DNA from 3 places in the Pseudomonas sp. Marseille-Q0931 genome. Region 3 is predicted to be linked to each of the others. Evidence: predicted binding sites of a transcription regulator. Region 3 holds the regulator's gene; each other region holds the start of a gene.
The links. Region 3 encodes FliA, which starts transcription of late flagellar genes. Its sites were predicted from a motif close to CTAAAGTTTNNNNNNNNNNNGCCGNTAA; they were not measured.

Region 1 (7,200 bases), 660 kb from region 3:
GTCGTTGTAGGCCTTGAACCAGTCGACATCCAGCACGGCCAGGGCCAGCGGCTCGCCGACACGCTGAGCGCGCTTGCACTCCCTGGCCAGCACCTCGTCGAAATGCCGGCGGTTGGCGATGCCTGTCAGGGCGTCGGTCAGGCTGAGGGTTTCCAGTCGGCTATTGAGTACCTGCAGCGCTTCGGTGCGCTCGGCCACGCGGTGTTCCAGTTCGCGCTCGGAGCGCTGCAGGGTTTCCACCAGGTGTTCCTGGGCCTGCAGCAACGCCGCCTGCGCCTGCAGTTTTTCCTGACGCATGACATTGATACGGTCAGCCAGGGCGAAGGCCAGCAATAGCATCTCCAGCGACGAGCCGAGCTGCAGGCCGTCCACCGTGAAGGCGTTGGTCGGCAACAGGCCCATGGCACGCAGGCTGGTGGTGGCGCCCCCCAAAATCAGCAGGCCGAAGGCCGCGAGAAAGAAGTAAGCGCTGCGCTGACGTTTGAGGGCGCAGGCCACGCCTACGCCGAGCATCACGAAGGCAGTGAGCAGATTGACCACGATGGCCACGCGTGAAACCTGCGGCAAGGCAATGGCGTAGATCAATGGCGAAACCAGATACAGCGCCACCAACGCCAGCAACCAGCGGTCCATCCGCGGCAACAGGCGTGCGGTCGGCAACATGCTGCGCATGAACAGCAACATCCCACTCAACGCCAGCGATGCGCCTGAGTAATAGGCCACGTTGGAGTTGAGCGGCAGACCGAACAACGTCCAGTCCGGCGCCATGCCATTCTTGATCGTCAGGGTGCAGACGGCGCACAGCACGAAGGTCACATACAGCAGATAGATGCGCTCGCGCAGGGCGATGAACAGCATCAGGTTGAACAGGATCATCGCAACGGCGATGCCCATATAACCGGCTCGCGCCATGTAGTCTTCGCGCTCGTAGGCATGGAACGCCTGCGCCGACCAGAGCTGCAACGGCACCAGTAGACCGATGCTCGACTCGACCCGCAGGTACACCACCTGCTGCGAGTGCGCCGACAGGTGCAGCGGGAAGACGAAGTTGCGATTGTCGTAGGCCTTGCCGCTCTGCGGGCGATCAGCCCCGGTGAACCAGGCCCGATAGCCACCCTGCCCGTCCGGTACGTAGGCATCGACCAGGGAGATACGCGGGTTGTCGACCGCCAACAGGCGCGTCAGCGACTGGTCGCTGGAGTTGCCGACTTCAAGACGAAACCAGTAGGCCGAATGGGTAAAGCCCAGCGCAAACGAGGCGCTGTCGACCGGCTGATGATGAAAGTGCTCAGCCATATCGACAGAGCTAACGACCTCGAAAGTCAGGGTGCGAGTAGAATCTTCCAGCATTGCCACATGAGCGGTCAGTGATACGGGATCCTGCTCCAGCTGCGCAGCGTCGATAGAGCCAGCCGCGGCCCCTGCCTGCAGCGGGAGCAGCAACAAGCCCAGCATGAGCCAGAAATAGAACCGGAAGCGGCGATGGCGATTCATGGAAAGGTATCGGCTGGGACGCGGACGAGCCCCAGCTCAGGCGATGACAGGGAGCCAGAGTCTACAAGACAATGGCCGAACAGCGACAACCAAGTCGCGATCCATGGTGCCAATATCATGCACTCACAGACCATCAACGCCCTCGCCCTCCTGCGCCACCACCTGGGCGATACGCTATTGGCCGTGCACCTGTTCGGCTCCGCTGTCGCTGGCGGCCTAAGGCCAGGAAGCGATATCGACCTGCTGGTCACCGTCAGCACGTCGCTGAGCGACGAGACGCGCCAGGCCCTGATGACGGACCTGCTGCGGTTGTCGGCCTGGCCGGCCACCGTTTACCTGCGCCCTCTGGAGGTGACGGTACTGGTACATGACGCCGTGCGCCCCTGGCGCTACCGACCGATGCGCGAACTGCAGTTCGGCGAATGGCTGCGCGACGATCTGCAGGCGGGTCGCTTTGAGCCCGCCATGGCCGATCATGACCTGGCCATCCTCCTGAGCCAGGTGCGCCTGCACGGTATCAGCCTGCTCGGCCCACCGGCTGCCGAACTGTTCGAACCGGTGCCCGAGGCGGACATGTTTCGCGCACTGCACGACACCGCAGCGCAATGGAACGGGCCGGACGACTGGCTGGGCGATGAGTGCAACGTGATACTGGCCCTGGCGCGCATCTGGCTGACGCTGAGCAGCGGCGAGATCGCCGCCAAGGACGTTGCCGCCAACTGGCTGCTCGAGCGCTTACCCCAGGCACACCGGCCGCTGCTGGAAACTGCGCGAGACGTTTATCTGGGGCAGGCGCGGGATGACCTGGCCCAGCGACCGCAGGCACTGGCCGACTTCGTCGGTTATGCGCGGCGCCAAATCGAACGGCTGCACCGTCAGTCGCCCAGTCGACGGACTTGCTCATGATGGAGAAGCCAATGACAGCCGACCAGATCGCCGCATTCTGTCTCGCCCTGCCCGGCGCTCGCGAAGACCTCAAGTGGGGCAGCAACCGGGTGTTCTCGGTGGCGGGCAACAAGATGTTCGCCATCCTCGACTTCCTCGGCGAAGACCTGGCCTTCAAGGTCGATGACGATCTGTTTCTTGGCTATGTCGACCGCCCGGGCGTGCGCCCTGCGCCCTATCTGGCCCGCGCTCGCTGGATCAGCATGAGCGCCCGGCAGTTGCCGCTGGGCGACGACGAGCTGCGCCAGTTGCTGACTCGCTCGCATCAACTGGTGGTACGCAGGCTGCCCAAACGCCTGCGACCCGGCCTGCTACTGGACGAATAAGGGGATGTGGCGGGCGATGTAGGCGCCATCGAGCAACAGCAGGTCGATCCAGAATATCTGATGTGCAGCGACGATCAGCCAGAAAACCGTCTGATAGGACGCCTTGCGTGTCTTGTGCCTGAAGGCCTGTTGGGCAATCAGAGCGCCCGGCCAACCACCGGCCAGCTCCACCAGATGCAAGGTGTTTTCCGCTGTGCGGCGGCCACCGTTTTGGGCGCTGCGTTTGTCCAGCCAGTACTGCACGAAGCTCAGCAGACTGGCCAGCAGATAAAGCGGCAATATCCACCCGAGGCCCTTGCCTGATAGCTGCAGTGCGCCCAGCAGTGGCAAGGCGCACAGCAAAGCGAGCATCACCGCTTTGCCGGAGAAGTTCTGGATAGAACCCTTAGCCACTGCCTTGTGCGCGGATCTGGCGGACGTCTTTCGCGCTACCGAAGCGGCCGGGCTGGGACTTTTCGGCGTGCGCCGGATCGCCTGGCGGTCGAGGCTCAACTCGCCGGTCAGGCGCAGGTGTTCGGCGCGCGGCCGGCCACGCGGGTCGCGCCCTTCGATGAACAGTACGTCATCCCCCGGCTGCGGGCGCCGGTCGCCACGCATCACCGAGATATGCGCGAAAACCTCTGCCCCGCCGTTTTCCGGCTGAATGAAACCGAAGCCCTTGGCGTCGTCCCAGCTTTTCAGGCGCCCCTTGCGCTCGTTGCCGATTACGGCTGCGCCGTGCTCCAGTCGATCAGGTGCAGCTGCCAGGTAGCGAGAATCACCAGGCCAAAAGCGATGCGATACCAGGCGAACACCGCATAACTGTGGCTGGTAATGAACTTGAGCAGTGCACGCACGGTGATCATCGCCACGATAAAGGTGCTGACGAAGCCGATGGCGAAAATCGGCAGGTCGCTCATCTGCAGAATGTCGCGGTACTTGAACAACGAATAGACCGTGGCTGCGACCATGGTCGGCATGGCCAGGAAGAACGAAAACTCGGTCGCGGCCTTGCGCGACAGACCGAATACCAGACCGCCAATGATGGTCGCACCCGAGCGCGATGTGCCCGGAATCAGCGCCAGGCACTGGGCGAAGCCCACCTTCAAAGCCAGTTTCCAGTTCATGTCGTCGACCGTGTCGGCCTGGATCTTGTGATCACGCTTCTCCGCCCAGAGCATGATGATGCCGCCAATGATCAGCGCCATGGCGACGGTGATCGGATTGAACAGCCAGTGCTCGATCAGGTCGGCGAAGGCCAGACCGAAGATGACCGCCGGAATGAACGCCAGAAACAGATTGAAGCTGAAGCGTTGGGCCTTCGGGTCACTGGGTAAGCCGACCACCACTGCCAGCACCTTCGCCCGGAACTCCCATATGACCGCCAGAATGGCGCCGAGCTGGATGATGATCTTGAACGCTGTCGCGGTTTCGCCGTTGAAGCCAAGCAGATCACCCACCACGATCAGATGCCCGGTGCTGGAAATCGGCAAGAACTCGGTCAGGCCTTCCACGATGCCCAGAATCAGGGCCTGAAAGGCCGCCCAGATATCCATCAAATCCCCCAAAGCGCGGCGACTCACCTGCGCGTAAAACTAGAACGTGGAACATAGATCCCGCCGTGGGACACAAACCCGCCGCGGAGGTTCCTCGCGTAGGTCTAGCTCGGTGCTTGCTCAGGTTCTGTACCGAACGGCCGAAATGCTATCAGACAACTAGAGTGAATAATGCGGCGATGTGACAGTATTGCCTCGCGCACTCTTGAGTTGCCCTGAAGCCGACAATTACAACAATCAGGTATTCGTCCATGAACAGCTTACGCAGCCTTCCCATCAGCCGCCGCCTGTGGCTGATCCTGGCACTGGCCATCCTGACCCTGGTCCTGCAGGGCGCCTACATGCTGCGCCAGATCCACACCGACCTGTATTTCGGCAAATCGGAAAAGACCGAACATGTGGTGCAGAGCGCTGCCGGCATCCTCAAGCACTTCCATGGTCTGGAAAGTGCCGGCAGCCTTAGCCGAGAAGAAGCGCAGAAACAGGCCATGGAAGTGATACGCGGCTTGCGCTACGACGGCCAGGAGTACTTCTGGATCAACGACCAGACCCCGGTCATGCTCATGCACCCGATGAATGCCAAGCTCGAGGGCCAGAACCTTTCCGGCTTCAAGGACCCTGACGGCAAGGCACTGTTCAACGAGATGGTCGCCATCACCCGCAGCCAGGGCGCCGGCCAGGTCGACTACCGCTGGCCGAAGCCAGGCGCCAGCGACCCCGTCCCGAAGATTTCCTACGTTGAGCTGTTCCAGCCCTGGGGCTGGATCATCGGCTCCGGCGTATATGTCGACGACGTGCAGGCGGAATTCAGGACCCAGGCGTTGAAGGCCATGAGCATCGGCCTGCTGATCGCCCTCCTCCTCGCCGCTCTGGTGGTGCTGATCACCCGCAGCATCGTGCGGCCGCTACAAGCTGCGGTTGAGGCAATGGCCAACATCGCCAGCGGGGAAGGCGATTTGACCCGCAACCTCGACACCCACGGCCGCGACGAGCTCACCTCGCTGGCAACCTATTTCAATGCCTTTACCGACAAGTTGCGCCACGTCATCCGGCAGATGCTCGACTCGGCAGGTTCGCTGGACCAGGCCGCACGCAGCCTCGGCGATATTTCCAGTGAGGCGCAGCGCCACAGCCAGCAGCAGGCGCAGCAGATGGAACTGGTGGCTACCGCTGTCAACCAGGTGACCTACGGCGTGCAGGACGTAGCGAAGAACGCCGAACACGCCTCCGGTGAAATGCACACGGCCGAGGAACAGGCCAGCCAGGGGCAGCGGAACATCGAAGCGAGCCTGCGCCAGATCGACCAGCTCTCGGGCACCATCGACAAGGCCGTCGAGGTGATCCAGTCGCTGGCCAGCGAGAGCACGCAGATCGGCAGCGTACTGGAAGTGATCCGATCCATCGCCGAGCAGACCAACTTGCTTGCCCTCAACGCCGCCATCGAGGCGGCACGCGCAGGCGAACAGGGCCGCGGGTTCGCCGTAGTCGCCGATGAGGTGCGGCTGCTGGCGCAACGTACCCAGCAGTCCACGGCCGAAATCCAGGGCATGATCGAACGCCTGCAAGGCAACTCGGAGGCCGCGGTCAAGGTGATCCATGACAGCAGCCGCGCTTCCCAGTTGACCGTGGAACAGGCCAGCCAGGCCGGTGAAAGCCTTGCCCAGATCGCCCAGTCGCTGCGCAACCTGACCGGGCTCAACGCCTCGATCGCCAGTGCCACTCTGGAGCAGTCGCACGTGGTGGAAGACATCAACCAGAACGTCACGCAGACGGCGGCGCTGGCTCACAACACAGCCGAAGCCGCCGAACAGTCGAGTGCGGCCAGTCAGCACCTCAAGCAACTGGCCGACCAGCTCAACCGCCTGCTCGGGCAATTCCGTGTATGAGGCAGGCATGAGCAGCATGCAACATCAGGAGGTCGATTTCAGTCGGCCGCAGAACCAGGACCTGGTCTGGGACCTGGACAGCATGGCCCGCCGCGAACTGGCCGAGCGCTTCATCAAGCTGTTCGAGAACCGCCTGTGCGTCTATTCCGAGTCGGTGGGGCAGCTGTACACCAACTACAGCTTGCATTTCCCCAGCGATCTCGGGCGCAAGATGGTGGTGCTGCCTAACCCTTATGCGTTCCACGACACCCTGCACGGCATCGACAGCCAGGCCATTCGCAAGACGGGCCTGTGCGTGCTGCCGGGCAAGGTGCTGGGCAAACCCGGGCTGTTGCTCAGCACCCAGATCAGGGATGGCGGGCCGGCGCCCAAGACCATGCCATTCAAACCGGCACTGGCGCAGATCATCAGCAACCAGAAGAAAATCGGCGATCTGTTCCTACCCGTGCTGATGAAGGGCGATCTGCGCGAGTTCGACCAGCAAATGCCCTACATTCACCTGCACCGCCTGCAACTGGCGCGTCTGGAACGATTGTCGAGCTTCGAACGCGACGACATCCAGCAGACCATCACGCGCAAGCTGCTGATGCTCTACCGGCAGGCCGACAGCCTGGTGTGCTGAGCCCTCCACATCAGTACAATCGCTACCCTTTCCCCGCTTGAGGACGCCGCATGTCCTGGCTCGAACTCATTGCTGCCGGGCTCGGCATCGTCGCGGTCTGGCTAACCGTCCGGCAGAACCCCTGGTGCTGGCCCATCGGCCTGGTCATGGTGCTGCTCTACGCCTGGCTGTTCTACGACTGGCGGCTGTATTCCAACCTGCTTCTGCAGTTGCTGTTCGCTGCACTGCAGCTCTACGGCTGGTGGCAATGGACCCGAGGCGGTGAGCGTCATGATGGGCGCAAGGTCAGCCGCCTGGGACTCCCCGCAGTTGCCGCCGGCCTGCTGATCGGCGCGCTCGGCGCCTGGCTGCTCGGCTATCTGATGGCCACCTACACAGACGCCAGCTCGCCC
Region 2 (7,200 bases), on a different contig from region 3:
ACAGGGCGCTTGAGCACCTCAGCGAAGGAGCGACGGCCGGAGAGGAAGAAATGCAGCGCGGTCATGCCGATGCACAGGGTCAGGTTGCCCTGGCCCGGCGTGCGCTGAAAGGTGCGCTCGGCGATGTCGCCCCAGGCTGCGGCAACGTGTTGCAGCAGGTCGAGGCTGATGCCTTCCGGAATCATCAGGCGCGACTTGCTGCGCTCGCCCTCGGGCAGCTCCAGGTATTCCTTGATCGCGTCGACCAGCGGCTGCGTGTCGATGCCCAGCAGGTTATGCAGTTCGCTGCTCTGATACAGCGACTTGTAGCGCGGCGGGCCATCGACTTGCGGTGCCAGCACGAACAGGCTGTGCGGATGGTCGCCGGGCTGCAGCTTGATCAGCGCGCTCCAGGGCTCCAGCGCTTCGGCCAGGCGCGCGATGCCGTTCTGGCGCATCTGGTTGGTGCGCGCGCAGCCCAGCAGCAATGCGGTGATGTAGGTCTGCTCGGTGCTAAGGCCCTGGGTGTGGCGAGCCAGCGGGTCACGGATGACCTGACGCTGCAGGCGCTGCTCACAGGCGATCTGATACAGCTGGTGCAGCTCCAGCCAGAGCCCCTCGGGCACCGGGCAGTACAGCTGGCTGGCGCGGACCAGCGGGCTGCAAAGGCTGTGACTGGCGCGTTGCAGGGCGATGGCGAGGAGTTGGTCGCGGTCCTTGCCGCTGCGTGCGATGACGCGGGAGATGATCAGCTTGTAGCCGACCGCCAGGTGGTTCTGCAGCGCCTGGCACAGGTTGGCGACCTTGCGCGGGCGCTCGTCGAGAACGATGGCCTGGTTGAGAAAGTGGCGCTCGAGGTGCAGGCAGACGAAGCTCACTTCAGGGCGTAGCAGCTCCAGCAGTTGCAGGCGGTTTTCCGAGGGGGTGAGGAGTTGGTTGAGTTCCACCAGGCTCTGATACAACTGCCGCGCGGTTTCACCGATGTTCGCCTTGGGCAGGCCTGCGATCCAGCGTTTGAGGTCACGGGGGCTGCCGTCGCAGAAGCTGAGGCTTTGCTTGCTCGGTGTGGGAACGCGCAACAGTTGAAGGTGGGTACTCTGTTTGTCCATCAAACTCGGATACTCCGGCCACGCAATAACGAGCGGCTCTAGTAATAGTCTTTCGAACTCTAGCAGTATCTGCCTGTGCTGGCAGCACGTCCGCCTGGACAGGCTGCCTCGCCAGAGTACGGATCTATGACCGAACGGTCGAGATGCGGGTTCCTTTCCCGGACGCTCAGCCCTGAGCGTTGCCCAGCAACTGGCCCATGCGCACGGCGCTGCCAGCGCAGAGTTCTTCGGCCCACTGCACCTGGTTCGGAGCGAACAGGACGATGGCCGTGGAACCCAGCTTGAAACGACCCATTTCCGCACCTTTGGCCAGTTCGATCGGCCCGCGCGCTGGCGCGTCGTAACGCGTGCTCTTCAGTTCGCGCTTGGGCGGGGTGACCAGGCCGGCCCATACCGTCTCGATGCTGGCGACGATCATCGCGCCCACCAGTACCACGGCCATCGGCCCGCGCTCGGTGTCGAACAGGCAGACCACGCGCTCGTTGCGGGCGAACAGTTCCGGCACGTTCTCCGCGGTGGTCTGGTTGACCGAGAACAGGCGGCCCGGAACGTAGACCATCTCCTTCAGCGTGCCACCCAGCGGCATATGGACGCGGTGGTAATCCTTCGGCGAGAGGTACACGGTGGCGAACTGGCCGCCCATGAACGGCGCAGCGCGCTCGGCATCGCCACCAAGCAATTCGACCGTGCTGAAGCTGTGGCCCTTGGCCTGGAAGATACGCCCGTGCTCGATGGTGCCGAGCTGGCTGATCGCACCGTCGGCCGGGCTGAGAATGGCGCCGGGGGTTTCATCCAGCGGGCGCGCGCCTGCCTTCAGGGCGCGGGTGAAGAAAGCGTTGAAGTGCTCGAAGGCCCGCAGGTCTTCGTTCTGCGCTTCGCTCATATTGACCTCGTACTGCTTGGCGAACCACGAGATCAGCGGATTCTTGAGCCAGCCGATGCGGCACTCGGCAACGCAGCCGATCAGGCGCGACAGCAGGTGATGAGGCAGCAGGTACTGGCTGAGGATAAAGAGACGTTGTTTCATCGTGTTTCCTTGAGGTTCCTGCCTACGCTGTGGCCGGCGCAGGGTGCAATTGAAGGTTTGCGGGCTCAGCGTTCGATGGGCGTATCGGGCAGGTTGCCCCATTCGGACCAGGAGCCAGCGTAGGCTTTCACGCGCGGGTATCCGAGCGCCTTAGCCACCACGTAACTGAAGCCGGAGCGGCGATGAGTCTGGCAGTGAGTGATCACTTCCTTGTCCGGTGTGATGCCCAGGCCCTGCAGAACTTCGGCGATGTCCGTGCGAATGCGCATGCCGCGCTGTGGGTCCATGCCTGCAGTCCATTCGAAATGGGTGGCGCCGGGGATGTGCCCGCCACGTGCCGAACTCAGCTTCTCGCCGCGATATTCGTCCGCGCCGCGCACGTCCCAGATGGCCAGGTCGGCCGAATTCAGGCGTGATTGCAGGTAGTCGCGGGTGGCGGTAGGGGCGTCGCTCAGGGTCAGCGTCACTTCGCTGCGGGCCACGGCGGGCACGTCCTGGCTCAGCTCGAGTCCGTCGCCGATCCAGGCCTGCAGGCCGCCGTTGAGGAAGTGGTAATGCTGATGGCCGATCACATCGAGCAGCCAGATGAAGCGGCCGGCCCAGGGGCCGCCCTCGTCGTCGTAGACCACGTAGGTGGCCTCTGCCCGGTGGCCGATATCGGCGAACAGTGCTTCGAGTTGCGCGCGTGCGGGTAGCAGGCCGGGAGCGGGCGGCTGGCCCAACTGCGTACGCTTGGCATCCACCCAGCGCGCGCCCGGAATGTGGCCGGCGGCGTAACGCGCTGCACTGCTGAGGTCGAGCAGGATCAGGTCGGCCGCGTCCAGGCGCTCGGCCAGCTCGGCCGGTTCGATCACCAGAGGTAGATTGTCGAAGGCGGACATCACGGCCTCCTCGTATGAAAAGAGGTCGATTGTAGCGGACTCTTCAGCGTCCGCGTCTGGAAAAGCAGCCCAGCGCGCGCTCGATGCACTGCACGGTCTTGGCGAAGGCCTGCAGGCTGACGTCATTGAGCGGCTGGCCGCCCTGGTCGGCCACGATCAGCATCACCACTCGACCATTGCTGGCGAGAGAGCGCAGCAGCAGATGTTCGCTGGGGAACAGGGCCTTGAGGTTGCCCGGCAGCAGGGCAGAAAACTGCGCGATGTTGCTAGGGGTCATACGCAGCTGGCCCGGCTCGCTGAGCAGGCGTTTCAGGACCTGGCTTTGTGCCGGATCAAGGCTGAGGCTCGCCGCGCTGGCATCGAGGCCCGCGTGTTGCTGGGTCTGCAGGCGAGTGTGATGACGATCGGCGAGCATCAGCAGAACGCGCTTCAGGCCGCAGGCTTGCAACGCGTCGCGGGCGCATGCAGTCAACTGCGGCACATTGGCGAAGCTGCTGGGCTCGGCCAGCAGGCGCGCGCAATGCTGCCGCCAGGCGGCAAGGTCGTCACGCTTGGGCGGTGGCGCGGCGGTGACCGCCGGCTTCAGGCGATGGGCGTCCCACGGCCAGATCAATGTCTGTGCCGGATGCCAGAGCGCGGCGTCATGGATCAGGCGGGCGCTGCTGACGGCATGTTGATGCACTTCCTGCTGCAGCTCGCTCAAGGGAATCTGCAGGTACAGCCCGGTAAGACGCTGCCAGCGCAGGCTGTGCGCGGTATCCCAGGCATGGTGGGCCGACACCGCCAGGCCGTTGGCCAGCAGCACGCAATTGCTCGGTTGGGTGAGCCAGTGACGTAGGTACGTATCTTCGTCGAGCATTTGTTGCTGATGCAGCGGATGCTCGTTATCGCGGGCGATATGCAACGCCTTGACCAACTGGCGGCGGTCACGCTCCAGCAGGCGATAGCCGCGCACTATCCACTCCGGCAGGCGCCAGCGCTCGGCCAGCTTGAGGCATAGCTGGATCAGGCTGACGCCCAGCAGGTCCTTTTCCACAGCAGCCGGTCGTTCGCCTTTGAGCAGCACCCGCTGTTCCCAGGCTTCGAGCAATTGCGGGTGGGCGCACAGCAGCGGCCAGATCGGTGCGAGAAACAGCAGGCTGCAGCCATGCAGTTCGTTCCACAGCCGTGCCAAACGAGCGCCGAACAGCCCGCGGGCCTGCTGGCTGGCGTGCTGGCTGATCAGCAGGATTTGGCGAAACGCCTGGGGAATCTCGCCCTCGGGCAGCGCTGGCGCCTGGTTGAGTAGCGCCTCGCAGCGGCTCAGGCCCAGGCGTGACAGGGCCGTTTCGACGCTTTCGGCCGGATCGCTGAGGCTGTTGCCCGACTGGTTGGCTTCGCGCAGGACCTGCAGGGCGAAGGATGGGCTCAGCTCGATGGTCTCGGCGATTTCGCGCCAGGTTTTGCGGCTGTCACCCAGGATGCGACGCAGGCGCAAGTGCTGCTGCTGCTCGATTGGCAGCGGCAACTTGCCCAGATGCTGTACCCAGGCGTCTAGAGTGCGTGGCAGGGACTTTGGCGTCGACATATTGGCTCGAGTCGAACTGGCTTTTGACCATAACTGGCTATAGTCTGGCGTATAAGTTCCGATAATTAGAAGGGCTGTTTTTAATAGCCCATCCTCTAGGCTCTGCAAGCGTTTCTTTCATGGCAAAAATCATAGGCATCATTGTCGTTTTCGGCTGCGTATTCGGCGGTTTCGTGCTCTCGGGCGGTAAGCTGATGGCGCTGGTTCACCCCTTCGAGGTTCTGATCATTGGCGGCGCGGCGCTGGGGGCATTCCTGCAGGCCAACCCGGGCAGCATGTTCATGACCGTGTTCAAGAAGTCGCTGAGCATGTTCGGCAGCCGCTTCACCCATGCCTACTATCTGGAAGTGCTCAAGCTGCTGTACGAGATCCTCAACAAGAGTCGTCGCGAGGGCATGATGGCCATCGAGGCCGACGTCGAGGACCCCAACGCCAGCCCGATCTTCAGCAAGTACCCCGGAGTGCTCAAGGATGCGCGCATGACGGCGTTCATCTGCGACTACCTGCGCATCATGTCGTCCGGCAACATGGCCCCGCACGAACTCGAAGGGTTGTTCGACATGGAGCTGGCCAGTCTCAAGGAGGAAGTGGAGCACCCGGCGCACGCGGTAGCCAAAGTTGCCGACGGCATGCCGGCCATGGGTATCGTCGCCGCGGTACTGGGCATCGTGATCACCATGTCGATTCTGGCTGAGGCGGACAACGCGCAGATCGGTGAGAAGGTCGGTACGGCGCTGGTCGGTACCTTCCTCGGCATTCTTGCGTCATATGGCTTCTTCGGCCCGCTGTCCAACGCCTTGGAACATGACGCCAAGGAAGAGCTGAACCTCTACGAAGCCATCAAGGCAACCCTGGTCGCGTCCGCTTCCGGCATGCCGCCGACGCTGGCTGTCGAGTTCGGGCGCAAGGTGCTGTTCCCGGCGCATCGCCCGAGCTTCAGCGAGCTCGAGCAGGCCATGCGCGGCAGCTAAGCCATGGAAAATAACCAACCCATCATCGTCAAGCGGGTCAAGAAGACCGCAGGCGGGCACCATGGCGGCGCCTGGAAGATCGCCTTCGCCGACTTCGCCACCGCCATGATGGCGTTCTTCCTGGTGATGTGGCTGATGTCGTCGGCCACGCCGGAGCAGAAGCGCGCGATCTCCGGTTACTTCCAGGACCCCATCGGCTTTACCGAAAGCGCCAGCCCCTACGCCATCGACCTCGGCGGTACGCCCACGCCGGCGCCGGAGCGCACGCTCAACCCGGATGTAACCGATACGCCGGAGAGCCAGCCGGACGAGACGGGCATCAGCACCGATCAGATCGAAACCCTGGCCGAGAAGATGGAGCAGGAGCGCCTGGAGCTGCTGTTGCAGGAGCTGCAGAACAAGGTCGAGGAAAACCCTGAACTGCAGCGCTTCAAGGATCAGATTCTGTTCGAGATCACCCAGGATGGCCTGCGCATCCAGATCATGGATGCCGAGAACCGGCCGATGTTCGCCCTCGGCAGTGCCAACCTTCAGCCTTATTTCGAAGACATTCTGCTGGCCATGGCCGACACCATCCGCGCCGTGCCGAACAAAATCAGCATCAGCGGCCATACCGATGCCAAGCCTTTCGCTGGGCGCGGCGATTTCGGCAACTGGGAGTTGTCATCCAATCGCGCCAACGCTGCAAGGCGGGCGCTGGTGGCCGGCGGGTATTCCGATGATCAAGTGGCGCGCGTTGTCGGCTATGCATCGTCGGCGCTGTTCGATCGTGAAGACCCCTTCAATCCGGTCAATCGACGCATCGATATCGTTGTGCTGACCAAGAAGGCGCAGCGCGCCATCGAAGGCGAGCAGGGTGTCGAGTCCAGCGAGAGTGAAACGCCTGCCCCCGCAGGGGCGACTAGCGAGCCGCTAGCGCCGGAGCAGCTGCGCGAGCGCCTGAATATTTTCGAGGAAGGCGCGCTGCAGTTCGATCAACTGAACAATCAGTAATCGTCCTGCGGCAGGCTGGCGAGGATGTGCCGGTAGCTGGCCATGCGCTGCGGCTGTACGCGACCGTCTTCCAGAGCCTGCAACAATGCGCAGCCCGGCTCGCGGTCGTGCTTGCAGTCACGAAAACGGCAGCGGCCGAGCAGGTCGTGGAACTCGATGAAGCCGGCCTCCACGTCGTCGCGACTGACATGGCCGAGGCCGAATTCGCGAATACCGGGGGAGTCGATCAGTTGACCGCCACCGGGAAAGTGGAACAGCCGTGCGGTGGTGGTGGTGTGGGTGCCCTTGCCGGTCAGCTCCGACAGGGCGCCGACGCGGGTGTCGACGCCGGGCAGTAGGCCGTTGACCAGCGATGACTTGCCCACCCCCGACTGGCCAACGAAAACGCTGACGTGGCCGTCCAGGCGCTTTTTCAGTTGTTCCATGCCGTCGCCCTGATGGGCCGAGACTTCCAGCAGCGGATACTCCAGCTGACGATAGACCTTGAGCAGGGCGTCCAGCGCCACCTGATTCTGTTCATCGATCAGGTCGGCCTTGTTCAGCAGCAGCAATGGGCGGATGCCGGCATGCTCGGCGGCCACCAGATAGCGGTCGATCAGGTTGGCGTGGGGTTCGGGCAAGGGGGCGAAGACGATGACGATCTGGTCGACGTTGGCCGCCACCGGCTTGAGTT
Region 3 (7,200 bases):
CAGCGCGTCGAGCAGTTGCTCGAATTCGCTGTCAGTGATATCGCCCGAGGCAACGGACGCAGCAACCGCCTGGGGCTCCGGTTCGGGCTCGGGTTGCGGCTGCGCCTGCTGCACCGGTTCAGGGGCCGCTTCGCCGCCACCCGGTTCGGCCAGGCGCGACAGGGCCGCCAGCAGCTCCGGCGACGCGGGCGTCGGCTCACGCCGCTCACGCACTTCGCCGAACATGCCATTGACTGCATCAAGAGCCTCGAGCACTACATCCATCAGCTCCGAATCGACGCGACGCTCACCCTTGCGCAGGATGTCGAAGACGTTTTCGGCGATATGGCAGCACTCCACCAGCTCGTTGAGCTGGAGGAAGCCCGCTCCGCCCTTGACGGTATGGAAACCGCGAAAGATGGCATTGAGCAGGTTCATGTCGTCCGGTCGGCTTTCCAGCTCGACTAACTGTTCGGACAACTGTTCGAGAATCTCGCCGGCCTCTACCAGGAAATCCTGGAGGATCTCTTCATCGGCGCCGAAGCTCATATTGTGTGCTCCTTAGAACCCTAGACTGGACAGCAGGTCGTCGACATCGTCCTGGCTGGAGGCAACGTCATCACGCTTATCGGCATGAATCTGCGGACCTTCACCCCGCGATGGTTCTTTTAATTTTTCCTGTTCGGCGCGCAGCACTTCGTGGTCGTGCTGAATACCGGCGAAACGGTCGACCTGGCTGGCCATGAGCATCAGCTTGAGCAGGTTGCTTTCCACTTCGGTCACCAGTTGGGTGACACGCTTGATCACCTGACCGGTAAGGTCCTGGTAGTCCTGCGCCAGCAGAATGTCGTTGAGATGGCCTGAGAGCTTGGCGCCATCTCGCTCACTGCGGGCGAGGAACAGCTCGACACGCTTGGCCAGCTCGCGAAAACCGTCGGCACCGATTTCACGGCGCATAAAGCGGCCCCATTCGACGTTCAGGCTCTGCGCTTCATCGCTCAGATCATTGACCAGCGGCGCGCTCTGTTCGACCAGATCCATGGTCCGGTTGGCAGCCTTCTCGGTCATGGTCACGACGTAGTTCAGCCGCTCGGTAGCGTCGGCAATCTGCGACAGCTCCTGGGCATGCGGCATACGCGGATCGAGTTGAAAATTGACAATGGCGTTGTGCAGTTCACGGGTCAGTTTGCCGACCTCGTGATACAGCCCGCGATCACGAACCTTGTTGAGCTCGTTGATCAGTTGCACCGCGTTGCCGAAGTTACCTTTTTCGAGGCTATCGACCAGCTCACGGGCATTGGTTTTCAGGGACGATTCAAGGTCACCCAGCGTGGAGTCATCGTGTTCCATAGCACCCTCGCGGCCGGCATCAGCCGTTGACCCGCTCGAAGATCTTCTCGATCTTTTCCTTCAGCACCTGAGCGGTGAAGGGTTTGACTACATAGCCGTTCACGCCGGCCTGGGCCGCCTCGATGATCTGATCGCGCTTGGCTTCAGCGGTCACCATCAGCACCGGCAGGTGCTTGAGGCGCTCGTCGGCGCGTACGGCACGCAGCAGGTCGATGCCGGTCATGCCGGGCATGTTCCAGTCGGTCACCAGAAAGTCGAAACTGCCGCTTTGCAGCATCGGCAGTGCCGAGGTGCCGTCATCGGCTTCCGCGGTGTTGGTGAAACCCAAATCCCGCAAGAGGTTCTTGATGATCCGTCGCATCGTCGAGAAATCGTCAACGATGAGGATTTTCATGTTCTTGTCCAAGTCGACCTCCGTACAGTCCCAAACGTATTGCGCTTGCAACTACGTCCTTTAATCGTGAAACCGTTTGCGCCTGCGAGTACGCCGCCTTCAGCCAGCACGCCATTCACTCAGCCGCGAGCGCAGACGCGCCGCGCACTGGCTGTGCAACTGGCTCACGCGTGACTCGCTAACCCCCAGCACTTCACCGATTTCCTTCAAGTTCAGTTCTTCATCGTAATACAGCGCCAGCACCAGACGTTCGCGCTCCGGCAAACCGGCGATGGCATCGGCCAAGGCCGCCTGGAAGCGTTCGTCTTCGAGGTCCCGCGAAGGTTCGAGGTGAGTGTGTCCGGCGTCTTCGTGCAGCCCGCCATGCTCGCCGTCCTGCAACAGGTCGTCGAAGCTGAACAGGCGGCTGCCCAAAGTGTCGCCAAGAATGCCGTAGTAATCCTCCAGACTCAATTGGAGTTCGGCCGCGACCTCGTGATCTTTAGCGTCGCGCCCAGTTCTTGCTTCAACGACACGAATAGCATCGCTGACCATACGGCTGTTGCGGTGCACCGAACGCGGCGCCCAATCGCCCTTGCGCACCTCGTCGAGCATGGAGCCACGGATACGGATACCCGCGAAGGTCTCGAAACTGGCGCCCTTGCTGGAGTCGTATTTGCGCGAGGCTTCGAGCAGGCCGATCATGCCGGCCTGGATAAGATCATCGACCTGCACGCTGGCCGGCAAGCGGGCCAGCAGGTGGTAGGCGATGCGCTTGACCAGCGGCGCATAGCGCTCGATCAGCTGGTGCTGGGAGTCCTGCGCCTGAGCCTTGTTGTACATACGAAGTCCAGAGGCTGCTGTCATACGGCCGAGTCTGCGGTCGGTTGTTGCACCAGACGCTCGACGAAAAACTCCAGATGACCACGAGGATTGGCCGGTAACGGCCAGGTATCTACCTTCTGAGCTATCGCCTTGAACGCCAGGGCGCACTTGGATCGAGGGAAGGCTTCATAAACGGCGCGCTGCTTCTGCACGGCCTTACGCACACATTCATCGTAGGGCACGGCACCGACATACTGCAGGGCGACATCGAGGAAACGATCCGTCACCTTGGTCAGCTTAGCAAAGAGATTGCGTCCTTCCTGCGGGCTATGGGCCATATTGGCCAATACACGGAAGCGACTGATGCCGTGATCGCGATTGAGCAGCTTGATCAGCGCGTAGGCATCGGTAATCGAGGTGGGCTCATCGCACACCACCACGAGGATCTCCTGCGCAGCACGCACGAAGCTGACGACCGCATCGCCGATGCCGGCAGCGGTGTCGATCACCAGCACGTCAAGATTTTCGCTGATGTCACTGAATGCCTGGATCAAGCCTGCATGCTGCATCGGCGTGAGACTGACCATGCTCTGTGTGCCGGACGCTGCCGGCACGATGCGGATGCCGCCCGGCCCCTGCAGCAGGACGTCACGCAGATCGCATTCACCCGAGATGACATCAGCCAGGGTGCGCTTGGGCGTGAGTCCCAACAGAACGTCGACGTTGGCCAGGCCCAGGTCAGCGTCCATCAGCATCACCCGACGGCCGAGATCGGCCAGGGCCATGGACAGATTGACCGACACATTGGTCTTGCCGACGCCACCCTTGCCGCCAGTAACCGCAATCACCTGTACGGGATGCATAGCCATGTTCTTTCTACACCTTGTCTAACTTCGACTTGGCCCTACAGGCCGTTGAAAACACCCGTTGAGGCCGTTCACTCCCGCGCCACGTGGCGGGAGGGTGCAACATTCTCGCCGCTTCAGCCGGCTCGCTTGGCCGGATTGTGATAGAGGCCGGCGAACATCTGCGCCATGGCGTCTTCACTCGGCTCCTCGGCGGCCTGCAGCCCCACTGCGCGGCTGACCAACTGATGGCTACGCGGCACTTGCAGGTCATCCGGAATCCGCGGCCCGTCCGTCACATAGGCTACCGGCAGTTGCTGGCCTATAGCCAGACCTAAAACCTCACCCAGACTCGCGGCTTCATCCAGCTTCGTCAGTATGCAGCCTGAAAGGCCACAACGCTTGTAACTATGGTAGGCCGCCTTGAGCACTTGGCTCTGACTTGTTGCGGCCAATACCAGATAATTCTTCGCCTTGATGCGTGCCGAGGCCAGGCTCTCCAGCTGCATACGCAGCGCCGGATCGTTGCCTGGCAGGCCAGCGGTATCGACCAGCACCACGCGTTTCTTGGCCAGCGGCGCCAGCGCCTGCAGCAGAGACTGACCAGGATCGACCTGAGTCACCGACACACCGAGAATGCGCCCCAGGGTCTTGAGCTGCTCCTGCGCGCCAATACGGAAGCTGTCCATGCTCACCAGAGCGACCTGTTGCGAGCCGTACTTAAGCACGTAACGTGCGGCCAGCTTGGCCAGGGTGGTGGTCTTGCCCATGCCGGCCGGACCGACCAGAGCGATCACTCCGCCCTCTTCCAGCGGCTCGACCTTGGGCGTACTGATCGCGTGAGCCAGATGCGCCAGCAGCATACGCCAGGCCTGACGCGGCTCGGCAACGCCGGCCACCTTGCTCAGCAGCGCCTGCGACAGCTCGGCAGACAGCCCCATGCGCTGCAGGCGGCGCCACAGATTGGCCTGCTGCGGGCGGCGATTCTGCAACTGCCCCCAGGCGATGGAACCCAGCTGTACTTCGATCAGCTCACGCAAGCCGTGCAGCTCGAAGCGCATGGCTTCCAGTGCGCGCGGGTCGACCGCAGGCGTAGCAGGTACAGCGGCTTCGACCGGGCGCTGCGGCTTGACCAGGGTCGCCGGCAGTTCGGGCGCCAGCAGCGACTCATTGGCGAACAGTTGACGGTCCTTGCCGGCATCCTGCTCGGCACGCGTGGTCAGCTCGGCCTGGGCACTGGCGATGCGCGCCTGGGTCTTGCGCAGCTCGGCTTCCAGCGCCGGGTTCGGGCGCACCGGCGTCGGCGCCTGATAGTCCAGCGCTGCCGTCAGCTCGACACCACCGGCGACACGGCGATTGCCGATGATCGAGGCGTCGGCGCCCAATTCATCACGCACCAGTTTCATGGCGGTCCGCATATCGGCGGCGAAGAAGCGTTTGACCTGCATGACCCTTTACCTCAGTTCTGGCCAACCGTAGCGACTATGGTGACCTGCTTGTTGTCCGGAATTTCCTGGTATGCCAGCACGTGCATGCTGGGTACCGCCAGCCGCGCGAAGCGCGACAACATCGCCCGGACCGGTCCGGCCACCAGCAGAATCACCGGCTTGCCGAGCATTTCCTGGCGCTGCGCCGCTTCCACCAGGGAACGCTGCAGCTTCTCGGCCATGCCCGGTTCGAGGAGGATGCCATCCTCACCGCCCTGACCGGCCTTCTGCAGACTGTTGAGCAAGATCTGTTCCAACCTTGGTTCGAGGGTTATCACAGGCAGCTCCGGCTCTAGTCCCACGATGCCTTGCACGATGGCGCGGGCCAGCGAGACGCGTACCGCGGCGACCATCGCGGCGGGATCTTGACTCTTCGGCGCGACGTTGGCGATGGCCTCGGCGATGGTACGGATGTCACGCACCGGCACCTGCTCCTGGAGCAGCGCCTGCAGCACCTTGAGCAGGGTCGACAGCGATACCAGCCCCGGCACCAATTCTTCGGCTAGCTTCGGCGAACTCTTGGCCAGCAGCTGCATCAGCTGTTGCACTTCCTCGTGTCCCAGCAGCTCGTGGGCATGCTTGTGCAGAATCTGGTTGAGATGAGTGGCCACCACGGTACTGGCATCGACCACGGTGTAGCCCAGCGACTGCGCCTGATCGCGCTGAGTGGGGTCGATCCACACGGCCTCCAGACCGAACGCCGGATCCTTGGCGGCGATGCCATTGAGCGGGCCGAACACCTGGCCGGGGTTGATCGCCAGCTCGCGGTCCGGATAGACCTCCGCCTCGGCGACACTGACCCCCATCAGCGTCAGACGATAGGCGTTGGGCGCCAAATCAAGGTTGTCGCGGATATGCACTGAGGGCATGAGAAAGCCCATCTCCTGCGACAGCTTCTTGCGCACACCCTTGATCCGCGCGAGCAGCTGGCCACCCTGGTTGCGATCGACCAGCGGAATCAGGCGATAACCTACCTCCAGGCCGACCATGTCCACCGGGGTGACATCGTCCCAACCCAGCTCCTTGACCTCCTGGGCCTTCTGCGCCGGCAGCAGTTCCTGCTGACGCTGGACTTCCTTGACCTCCGCCTCCTCGGCCCGACGTTTCTTGTGCGCAATCCAGTAAGCACCGGCGGCAGCCACCAGCCCCAGGCTGATGAAGGAGAAATGTGGCATACCCGGCACCAGGCCCATGGCGATCAGGATCGCAGCGGCCACCGCCAGAGCACGGGGCGATGCAAACATCTGCCGGTTGACCTGCGCCCCCATGTCTTCGGAGGTGGACACCCGGGTCACCATCACGGCGGCGGCCGTGGACAGCAACAGCGAAGGAATCTGCGCCACCAGACCGTCACCTATGGTCAGCAAGGTGTAGACCTTACCGGAGTCGGCGAAAGCCAGGTTGTGCTGCAGCACGCCGATGGCGATGCCGCCGATCAGGTTGATGAACAGGATCAGCAGACCGGCGATGGCGTCGCCGCGAACGAACTTGCTGGCACCGTCCATCGAGCCGTAGAAGTCAGCCTCCTGGGCTACTTCGCTGCGGCGTTTCTTGGCCTCGTTCTGATCGATCAGACCGGCGTTGAGGTCGGCATCGATGGCCATCTGCTTGCCGGGCATGGCATCGAGGGTGAAGCGCGCGCTGACCTCGGAAATCCGTCCGGCACCCTTGGTGACCACCACGAAGTTGATGATCATGAGGATGGCGAACACCACGATACCAACCACGTAGTTGCCGCCGATCACCACCTCACCGAATGCCTGGATCACCTGACCAGCCGCGCCATGCCCTTCGTGACCATTGAGCAGCACCACACGGGTCGAGGCCACGTTAAGCGCCAGACGCAACAGCGTGGCGGCCAGCAGGATAGTGGGGAATACAGCGAAATCCAGCGGCCGCAGCGCGTAGATACTGACCAGCAACACAACGATGGACAACGCGATACTGAAGGTGAACAGGGTATCGAGCAGAAACGGCGGCACCGGCAACATGACCATGCCGAGCATGACCAGCAGCAGCAGCGGAATGCCCAGGTTGCCATGGCGCAAACCTGCAAGGTTGCTGCGTACGTCACCGATTAACTGTGCGCGATCTACTGCCACGTCCCTACCCCAAGCCATTCAATCTTTTGACGCGAAAGTGCGTCCTAGAGAGGTCATGGCAAGAAGCGTTCCAAAAGTGACACGACAGCGCGCTACACGCCCTAAGAGTCGCGGCGTAGATCCGCCGGGATCGGGAAGTCCGGTAGCGGGCCTGGGCGCTTGCCCTTGCCGGCCTGGTACTGACGAAGCTGATAGACGTAGGCCAGCACTTGAGCCACGGCCAGATACAGGCCAGCAGG

Region 1: the regulator FliA is predicted to act here: its motif matches at 4,420-4,447, upstream of P3C50_RS05270 (methyl-accepting chemotaxis protein).
Region 2: the regulator FliA is predicted to act here: its motif matches at 4,601-4,628, upstream of motA (flagellar motor stator protein MotA).

What each region holds. Positions count from the first base shown of each region.
Region 1 covers NZ_CALNWT010000001.1:1,089,896-1,097,095, forward strand. The annotation lists gene P3C50_RS05245 (diguanylate cyclase) at 1-1,494, opposite strand, end outside; gene P3C50_RS05250 (AadA family aminoglycoside 3''-O-nucleotidyltransferase) at 1,612-2,400, shown strand; gene P3C50_RS05255 (MmcQ/YjbR family DNA-binding protein) at 2,412-2,765, shown strand; gene P3C50_RS05260 (DUF1294 domain-containing protein) at 2,751-3,491, opposite strand; gene P3C50_RS05265 (undecaprenyl-diphosphate phosphatase) at 3,470-4,300, opposite strand; gene P3C50_RS05270 (methyl-accepting chemotaxis protein) at 4,552-6,186, shown strand; gene P3C50_RS05275 (hypothetical protein) at 6,194-6,808, shown strand; gene pnuC (nicotinamide riboside transporter PnuC) at 6,859-7,200, shown strand, end outside.
Region 2 covers NZ_CALNWT010000002.1:82,514-89,713, reverse strand. The annotation lists gene P3C50_RS06800 (molecular chaperone) at 1-1,088, opposite strand, end outside; gene asd (archaetidylserine decarboxylase) at 1,255-2,115, opposite strand; gene P3C50_RS06790 (rhodanese-like domain-containing protein) at 2,181-2,996, opposite strand; gene P3C50_RS06785 (HDOD domain-containing protein) at 3,040-4,563, opposite strand; gene motA (flagellar motor stator protein MotA) at 4,683-5,534, shown strand; gene motB (flagellar motor protein MotB) at 5,538-6,527, shown strand; gene rsgA (small ribosomal subunit biogenesis GTPase RsgA) at 6,521-7,200, opposite strand, start outside.
Region 3 covers NZ_CALNWT010000001.1:428,002-435,201, reverse strand. The annotation lists gene P3C50_RS02190 (chemotaxis protein CheA) at 1-528, opposite strand, end outside; gene P3C50_RS02185 (protein phosphatase CheZ) at 541-1,329, opposite strand; gene P3C50_RS02180 (chemotaxis response regulator CheY) at 1,349-1,723, opposite strand; gene fliA (RNA polymerase sigma factor FliA) at 1,823-2,569, opposite strand; gene fleN (flagellar synthesis regulator FleN) at 2,566-3,396, opposite strand; gene flhF (flagellar biosynthesis protein FlhF) at 3,510-4,820, opposite strand; gene flhA (flagellar biosynthesis protein FlhA) at 4,832-6,979, opposite strand; gene flhB (flagellar biosynthesis protein FlhB) at 7,063-7,200, opposite strand, start outside.